One region of the Kitasatospora sp. NPDC018619 genome, then DNA from elsewhere that is predicted to be linked to it. Evidence: riboswitches for the same ligand, from Rfam matches in the RefSeq annotation. Region 1 holds a riboswitch; the other holds the start of a gene.
The links. Region 1 has a riboswitch for glycine ahead of gcvT (glycine cleavage system aminomethyltransferase GcvT). Riboswitches for the same ligand answer to the same signal wherever they lie in the genome.
Positions count from the first base shown of each region.

Region 2: linked by a shared signal. The riboswitch ahead of gcvP (aminomethyl-transferring glycine dehydrogenase) and the one ahead of gcvT (glycine cleavage system aminomethyltransferase GcvT) in region 1 are both predicted to bind glycine.

Region 1 covers NZ_JBISAI010000013.1:207,108-211,284, reverse strand. The annotation lists gene ACH5AR_RS22115 (enhanced serine sensitivity protein SseB C-terminal domain-containing protein) at 1-787, opposite strand, end outside; gene ACH5AR_RS22110 (enhanced serine sensitivity protein SseB C-terminal domain-containing protein) at 906-1,709, opposite strand; glycine riboswitch at 1,917-2,017, shown strand; gene gcvT (glycine cleavage system aminomethyltransferase GcvT) at 2,247-3,368, shown strand; gene gcvH (glycine cleavage system protein GcvH) at 3,492-3,872, shown strand; gene glyA (serine hydroxymethyltransferase) at 3,956-4,177, shown strand, end outside.
Region 2 covers NZ_JBISAI010000011.1:13,953-18,129, forward strand. The annotation lists gene ACH5AR_RS18740 (PRC and DUF2382 domain-containing protein) at 1-963, opposite strand, end outside; glycine riboswitch at 1,186-1,289, shown strand; gene gcvP (aminomethyl-transferring glycine dehydrogenase) at 1,528-4,177, shown strand, end outside.

The DNA of each region.
Region 1 (4,177 bases):
GCGGGCGGCCCGCCTCCCGGTCGAAGAACGGCCGCGCGTTGGCGCGCATCCACAGCGCCACCGGGTCGTACTCGTCCGACATCGCCACCGTGGAGACCGCCAGCCCCTCCGGGGCCACCGCGATCGCGCGCTGCATCAGCGCCCGCACCGCCTCCACCGCCGGCGGCGAACTCTCGTACAGGTCAAGGCCGATGGCCAGGTACGACTCCCCCACCGCGGGCTGCACCCAGGCCCGGCGCAGCGCCCGTACCGCGCGCACCTCGCCGGCCTGCCGCTCCAGCAGCGCGAAGAACGGCTGGGCGTTCAGCTGCGGCTCGCTCAGCTTCAACGGCCCGGCCGGCAGCCGGTCCAGGCCCGCGGCGACCCTGCGCAGGTCCGCCCAGGGCACCCCGACGCCGCCGCCGGGCGCGTGCGGGTTGAGCCACAGGCCCCAGCGGGTGCGGTACAGCGAGGCCGCGATCTCCCGGCCGGAGATGACCTCGTGGGCCCGCGCCCAGCCGGAGGCGGTCAGCTGTTCGGGCGAGGTGACGGCCGGTGCGTAGCCGTGGCCGCTGATCTCCATGTTCCCGTACTGGGCGTCCGGGCTGCCCGGCGTGCCGTGCCACAGCAGCATCCAGACCCGGCCGTCCGCCAGCGCGTGCAGCAGCCGCTCGTACGCGTCGTAGCGCTCCGGCGCGACATCGCGCAGGGCGCGCTCCAACGCGCCGGGATCAGCTCCCGGGCGCCCGGCGGCCGGGGCCTGGCCCCAGGCCCCCGGTACGCCGCCCGCTCCCGTTCCCGCACTCATGCGCCCACCTCGCCGCGCCTCTTTCCCTCAACCCGCCGACCCGTCGGCCGTCTGCACGCACCCTATGGCGCGGCACCGGCCACCCGCCACGGCGGCGTGCCTGTGATCCGGACCCCGCTCACGCCCGCGTGTAGAAAGGCAGTACCCGGGTGAGCAGCCACTCGACCACCGGGTCGTCGGCGAGGTCGAGCAGTACGAGGTGGACGCCCCCGGGCAGCGGCGCGGTTCCCAGCGCTCGGCCGAGTGCGCCGTTCACCGCGGCCGGGTCGGCGGGCGCCGCCGGGTCCAACTGGACGCCCACGAACATCACGGTCGGCTCGCCCTCGATGCTGGCCAGCGCCCGGCGGGCGGTCAGCACCCCGGGCAGGGCCGCCAGCTCGCTGCGGCAGGCGGCCAGGAAGTGCTCCGGGTCCTCGCCCGGCACCGGCTCGCGCAGCGCCACCCGCCCGCCGGTCGGCTCCGCGGCGTCGCCGGCGCCCTCCCAGCGGTCCTCGCGCGGGCCGCGGCGCAGCTCGGCGACGCCCTGCGGCGGCACCGGCAGGCCCACCGCGGCCTCCGGGTTCACCGCGATGCCCACGCCCAGCGGCAGCCCCCGGGCGAACTCCCACACCGGCGCGATCGCGAAGGCCATCCCCGGCGCCTGCTGGAGGAACACCTCCTGCGAGGAGAACACCGGCACGTACGGGTCGCCGCCCAGCTCGACGGTCGGCAGGTCCAGCGCCTCCCCCTGCGGGTCGGCCCCGGCCGGCAGCGGCACCCACACCCGGCTGCGCGCCAGCACCTCGATCACCCGCGGCGTCGCGCCCGGGTCGCCCAGGGCGGCGGTCAGCACCTGCTCCAGTTCGTTGGCCGGCCAGGAGCCGCCCGCCGGCGCCCCGTCCGGTCCGCCCCACCCCTGCTGCTGCTCCACCGGGTACTCCATGCGCCGCCGATTCCGCCCTCTGCCGTTCGGCCGCCCACTGCTGCGCCGACGCGCAGCAGTCTAGAGGCGCGCGGGGGCCGGGACGGGACTCGTGTTCGGGTCCGCCGGGTGTGACCGGGTCCCCCCTCCCCTCTCCGTCCGGGACGTGCCATGATGTGCCCGTCCGACGGCATGCGCCGCGGGCCCCACAACTCCATACCGGCCGCTCGAACCCGCGCGGGAGAGCCCGGAGTGCCCCCAGGCACGGCCGGCGCCGAAGGAGCAAGTCCTCCCCGGAATCTCTCAGGCCCCCCTACCGCACGGGTTAGGCACATCTGGAAAGCGGCGCCCGGCCCTGTCGTGCGCCCACCCACGGTGCAAGCCGTCATGCTGTCCCCCAAGCTGGAAACGGCTGCGGGCGGCGGACGGTGAAGCTCTCAGGTTCGACGACAGATGGGGAGACCCACGCCGCCGCATGCCCGCGCGCAGGGTCGGCCCGCCAGCGGGCCCGGTCCGGCGCGTGCACCCCTGAGTGCCCCGACCGAGGAGTTCCTGGCCATGTCGTCCCTCCGCCTGACCGCGCTCGACGCGCTGCACCGCGCCCTCGGCGCGACCATGACCGACTTCGCCGGCTGGGACATGCCGCTGCGCTACGGCAGCGAGCGCGAGGAGCACCTCGCCGTCCGCACCAGGGCCGGCCTGTTCGACCTCTCGCACATGGGCGAGATCACCGTCACCGGCCCGCAGGCCGGCGAGATGCTGGACCACGCGCTGGTCGGCTTCGTCTCCGCGCTGGGCGTGCTGCGCGCCCGCTACACCATGATCTGCGCCGAGGACGGCGGCATCCTGGACGACCTGATCGTCTACCGCCTGCGCGAGGACTCCTTCCTGGTCGTCGCCAACGCCTCCAACGCCCAGCTGGTCCTCGACGAGCTGATCGCCCGCGCCAAGGGCTTCGACGCCGTCGTCACCGACGACCGCGACACCTACGCGCTGATCGCCGTCCAAGGCCCGGAGGCCACCGGCATCCTGGCGAAGACCACCGACGCCGACCTGCCCGGGCTGAAGTACTACGCGATCCTCCCGGCGCAGGTGGCCGGCCGCTCGGTGCTGCTCGCCCGCACCGGCTACACCGGCGAGGACGGCTTCGAGATCTTCTGCGCCCCGGCCGACGCCGAGCCGGTCTGGCAGGCGCTGACCGCCGCCGGCGAGGGCCACGGCCTCGTCCCGTGCGGCCTGTCCTGCCGCGACACGCTGCGCCTGGAGGCCGGCATGCCGCTGTACGGGCACGAGCTGTCCACCGACCTCACCCCGTTCGACGCCGGGCTGGGCCGGGTCGTGCGCTTCGACAAGACCACCAACGACGGCGCCTTCGTCGGCCGCAAGGCCCTGGAGCGGGCCGCCGAGGCGGCCGGGGCCAACCCGCCGAAGGTGCTGGTCGGCCTGGTCTCCGACGGCAAGCGGGTGCCGCGCGCCGAGTACGCCGTGGTCACCACCGAGGGCGAGCCGATCGGCCGGATCACCTCCGGCGCGCCGTCCCCGACGCTCGGCCGCCCGATCGCGATGGCCTACGTCGACGCCGCCCACGCCGCCCCCGGCACCACCGTCGCGGTGGACGTGCGCGGCCGGCACGAGCCCGTCGAGGTCGTGGCGCTGCCCTTCTACAAGCGCGCCCGCTGACCGGTCCGCGAACGCGCCCGCCGGCCGTCCGCCGGACCCCGGATTTCCCATAGACGCAGGTCGAAGCCGTCCGAGCGGCGGCCCGCTTCGTCGTACCCGCTTCCCATCCTGGAGAATGACGCCATGAGCAACCCCCAGCACCTGCAGTACACCAAGGAGCACGAGTGGCTGACGGCCGCCGAGGACGGTGTCTCCACGGTCGGCATCACGGAGCACGCCGCCACCGCCCTCGGTGACATCGTCTACGTGCAGCTGCCCGCCGTCGGCGACACCGTCACCGCCGGCGAGACCTGTGGCGAGCTGGAGTCCACCAAGTCGGTCAGCGACCTGTTCTCCCCCGTGACCGGCGAGGTCACCGAGATCAACCAGGACGTCGTGGACGACCCGGCCTCGGTGAACGCGGACCCGTTCGGCAGCGCCTGGCTGTTCAAGGTGCGCGTCGAGGCCACCGACGAGCTGCTCAGCGCCGACCAGTACGACGCGCTCATCAACCCCCAGGGCTGAGCCACCCCGACGGGACGGGCCGCGGCAGCGCGGTCCGTCCCGCCGCCGGCCCCTTTCCCTCCTCCTCCCGGGAAGACCACACCATGACGGTTCTCAACCAGTCCCTGCACGCCCTCGACCCGGAGATCGCCGCCGCGGTCGACGCCGAGCTGCACCGCCAGCAGACCACCCTGGAGATGATCGCCTCCGAGAACTTCGCCCCGGTGGCGGTCATGGAGGCCCAGGGCTCGGTGCTCACCAACAAGTACGCCGAGGGCTACCCCGGCCGCCGCTACTACGGCGGCTGCGAGCACGTCGACGTGGTC
Region 2 (4,177 bases), on a different contig from region 1:
GCGCACCACCGCGCGCTCCTCACGGAGAGTGACCTCCTCGACGGCCTCGGCGATCTCCTTCTCGGTGAGCGAGGCGCGCTCGGCGTCGCTCACCGGTGTCCGCTCGACCCGGACCCGCTCGCGGACCACCGGGATGCGGCGCTCGACCTGTTCGGCCGTCACGTACTTGCGCAGCTTCGCGGTGCCGAGGGTGTGCCACTCGGTGGTGATCTCCAGCCGCTCCTCGCGGCAGGTGATCTCGACCGGGCCGCCGGGGGCGGACGGGGCGGCGCCGACGGGGGCGGGGCGGGTGCCGCCGGTGGCCGCCGTCGGGACGGGGGCGGGCTGCGCCTGCTGCTTCGGCTCCGCGGTGGGGGTGAAGGGGGCGGCGGGTGCGGGAGGGGCGGTGGAGGCGGCCGGGGAGGCCGTGCTCGCGGAGGCGAAGCCGCGGGGCCGCAATTCGTCCTCCGCGGCGGTCCTGGTGGGGTCGGACGCCGCCGCGGCGGCCCTGGCCGGGGCGGGCTCGGCGGGGCGCTCCGGGGTGTGGAAGGTGGGCGGCTTGGCCGGCGCCGCGGCGGCCGTCGTCGTGCCGGCGGCCGCCGCCGTGGTGCCGAAGTCGAGGTCGGACTGCTGGGGCCGGCTCCCGTTGTCGCCGCTCGGGCGGCCGTCCGCCGGGGTGTCGAGTCCGTAGTAGCGGTACAGCTGGAGCTCCTGGGCGGGGGAGAGGTGCTGGCCGACGCCGAAGTCCGGCGACTCCTTCACCAGGGACTTGTCGTACGGCACGCGGAGTTCGTCGCCCGCGAACTCGCTCGTGGTCAGCGGGACGAAGGCGTCCCGGCCGAAGATGCCGGTCCGGACCGCGGCCCACTCGGGACGGCCGGTGGCGTCGTCCAGGTAGACCTCGTCGACCGTGCCGATCTTGTCTCCGTTGCGGTCGACGGCCTTGTGACCGATGAGGTCCCGGGGGTCGATGTCGGTCTGCACTCTTTCCTCCCGTGCGCTGAGCTTGCGGAACCGCAGAAAGGCGACGGGAGCACCTGTCCCGATCCGCCACTTCACACCAAAGGGCACGAATCGGACGTGCGCGACCGGGAGTGCGCCGGACGGGCGGCGTACAGGACCGTACGGGGGACGCGCGTAGACCCGGAGCGGCCCGACGCACCCGTGATCGGGAGGCCTCCCGCTGGTACCCTGGGCGGCGACCGCAGAGCCCGCTCGGGAGAGTCTCCGACTGCGAAAACCGCTGGTCGGAGCGCCGAAGGAGCAACTCCTCCCCGGAATCTCTCAGGCATCCGTACCGTGTGGGGTAGGTCACTCTGGAAAGCAGGGCAGGAGCGCCGGCACGGAAGCCGGCGAGCACCACCCTCACCGACGGTGCAAGCCGGCGGAGCGCCCACAGCGCCCCGTGCGGGTGAAGCTCTCAGGTCCCGATGACAGAGGGGGAGGCCTGTCGGGTCCGCCCCGCCCAGGCCCGTCCGCTGCCCGCAGCGGCGGGACCGGTCGGCGTGCGGACCCCCGCCGGTCCGTGACCAGGAGGCCTCGACCACCATGAACGCCCAGCCGAACGCGGGACGCCCCACCGGCGCCTCGACCCTCACCGAGCTTGAGCTGGCCAGCCCCTTCGAGAACCGCCACATCGGCCCCGACGCCGCCGCGCAGGAGAAGATGCTGGCGTCCGTCGGCTACGGCTCGCTGGACGAGCTCGCCGCCACCGCGGTGCCCGAGGCGATCCGCTCCATCACCGCCCTGGACCTGCCCGCGGGCCGGACCGAGGCCCAGGTCCTCGCCGAGCTGCGCGAGCTGGCCGGCCGCAACCAGGTGCTCCAGCCGATGATCGGCCTGGGCTACTACGGCACCTTCACCCCGCCGGTGATCCTGCGCAACGTCATGGAGAACCCGGCCTGGTACACCGCCTACACCCCGTACCAGCCCGAGATCTCGCAGGGCCGCCTGGAGGCGCTGCTCAACTTCCAGACCCTCGTCTCCGACCTGACCGGCCTGCCCACCTCCGGCTCCTCGCTGCTGGACGAGGGCACCGCGGCCGCCGAGGCGATGGCGCTGGCCCGCCGCGTCACCAAGGTCAAGGGCGGCGTCTTCCTGGTCGACGCCGAGACCCTGCCGCAGACCATCGCGGTGATCAACACCCGCGCCGTGCCGACCGGTGTCGAGGTCGTCGTCGCCGACCTGTCCGAGGGCATCCCGGCCGAGGTCGCCGAGCGCGGCGTCTTCGGCGTGCTGCTCCAGTACCCGGGCGCCACCGGCGTGGTCCGCGACCTCGCCCCGGTGATCGAGCAGGCGCACGGCCTCGGCGCGGTCGTCGCCGTCGCCGCCGACCTGCTCGCGCTGACCCTGCTCAAGTCCCCCGGCTCGCTGGGCGCCGACATCGCCTGCGGCACCTCGCAGCGCTTCGGCGTGCCGATGGGCTTCGGCGGCCCGCACGCCGGCTACCTGGCGGTGCGCGCCGAGTACGCCCGCTCGCTGCCCGGCCGGCTCGTCGGCGTCTCCGTCGACGCCGACGGCAACCGCGCCTACCGCCTGGCGCTCCAGACCCGCGAGCAGCACATCCGCCGCGAGAAGGCCACCAGCAACATCTGCACCGCCCAGGTGCTGCTCGCCGTGATGGCCTCGATGTACGCCGTGTACCACGGTCCGGACGGCCTGGCCGACATCGCCCGCCGCACCCACCGCTACGCCGCCGCCCTCGCCGAGGGCCTGCGGGCCGGCGGCGTCGAGCTGCTGCACGGCGAGTTCTTCGACACCGTCACCGCCGTCGTCCCGGGCCGCGCCGCCGAGATCGCCGCCGCCGCCCGCGCCAACGGCATCAACGTCCACCAGGACGGCGAGGACCGGATCTCCGTCTCCACCGACGAGACCACCACCCGCGAGCACCTGGCCGGCGTCTGGGCCGCGTTCGGCGTCCCCGCCGTCGAGGTCGCCGAGGCCGCCGAGGCGCTGCCCGCCGGGCTGCTGCGCGAGGACGAGTACCTGACCCACCCTGTCTTCCACAGCCACCGCTCGGAGACCGCCATGCTGCGCTACCTGCGCCGCCTGTCGGACCGGGACTACGCGCTGGACCGCGGCATGATCCCGCTGGGCTCCTGCACCATGAAGCTCAACGCGACCACCGAGATGGAGGCGGTGACCTGGCCGGAGTTCGGCCAGCTGCACCCCTTCGCGCCGATCGACCAGGCCCAGGGCTACCTGACCCTGATCCGCCAGCTGGAGCAGCAGCTCGTCGAGGTGACCGGCTACGACGCCGTGTCCATCCAGCCGAACGCGGGCTCCCAGGGCGAGCTGGCCGGCCTGCTGGCCGTGCGCGCCTACCACCACGCCAACGGCGACACCCAGCGCGACGTCTGCCTGATCCCGTCCTCGGCGCACGGCACCAACGCCGCCTCCGCGGTGATGGCGGGCATGCGCGTGGTCGTGGTGAAGACCCTGGTCGACGGCGACGTGGACGTCGAGGACCTGAAGGCCAAGATCGAGCAGCACCGCGACAACCTCGCCGTGCTGATGGTCACCTACCCGTCCACCCACGGCGTGTACGAGACCCGGATCACCGACATCTGCGCCCTGGTGCACGAGGCCGGCGGCCAGGTCTACGTGGACGGTGCCAACCTGAACGCCCTGGTCGGCCTCGCCAAGCCGGGCAAGTTCGGCGCGGACGTCTCGCACCTGAACCTGCACAAGACCTTCTGCATCCCGCACGGCGGCGGCGGCCCGGGCGTCGGCCCGGTCGCGGTGCGCGCCCACCTGGCGCCGTACCTGCCGAACCACCCGCTCCAGGAGGAGGCCGGCCCGGCCACCGGCGTGGGCCCGATCTCGGCCGCGCCGTGGGGCTCGGCGGCCATCCTGCCGATCTCCTGGGCGTACGTCCGGCTGATGGGCGGCGAGGGCCTCAAGCACGCCACCCAGGTCGCGGTGCTGAACGCCAACTACATCGCCAAGCGCCTGTCGCCGCACTTCCCGGTGCTCTACACCGGGCCGGGCGGGCTGGTCGCCCACGAGTGCATCATCGACCTGCGCCCGCTGACCAAGGAGACGGGCGTGACGGTGGACGACATCGCCAAGCGCCTGATCGACTACGGCTTCCACGCGCCGACGATGTCCTTCCCGGTGGCCGGCACGCTGATGATCGAGCCGACCGAGTCCGAGGACCTGCACGAGATCGACCGCTTCTGCGACGCGATGATCACCA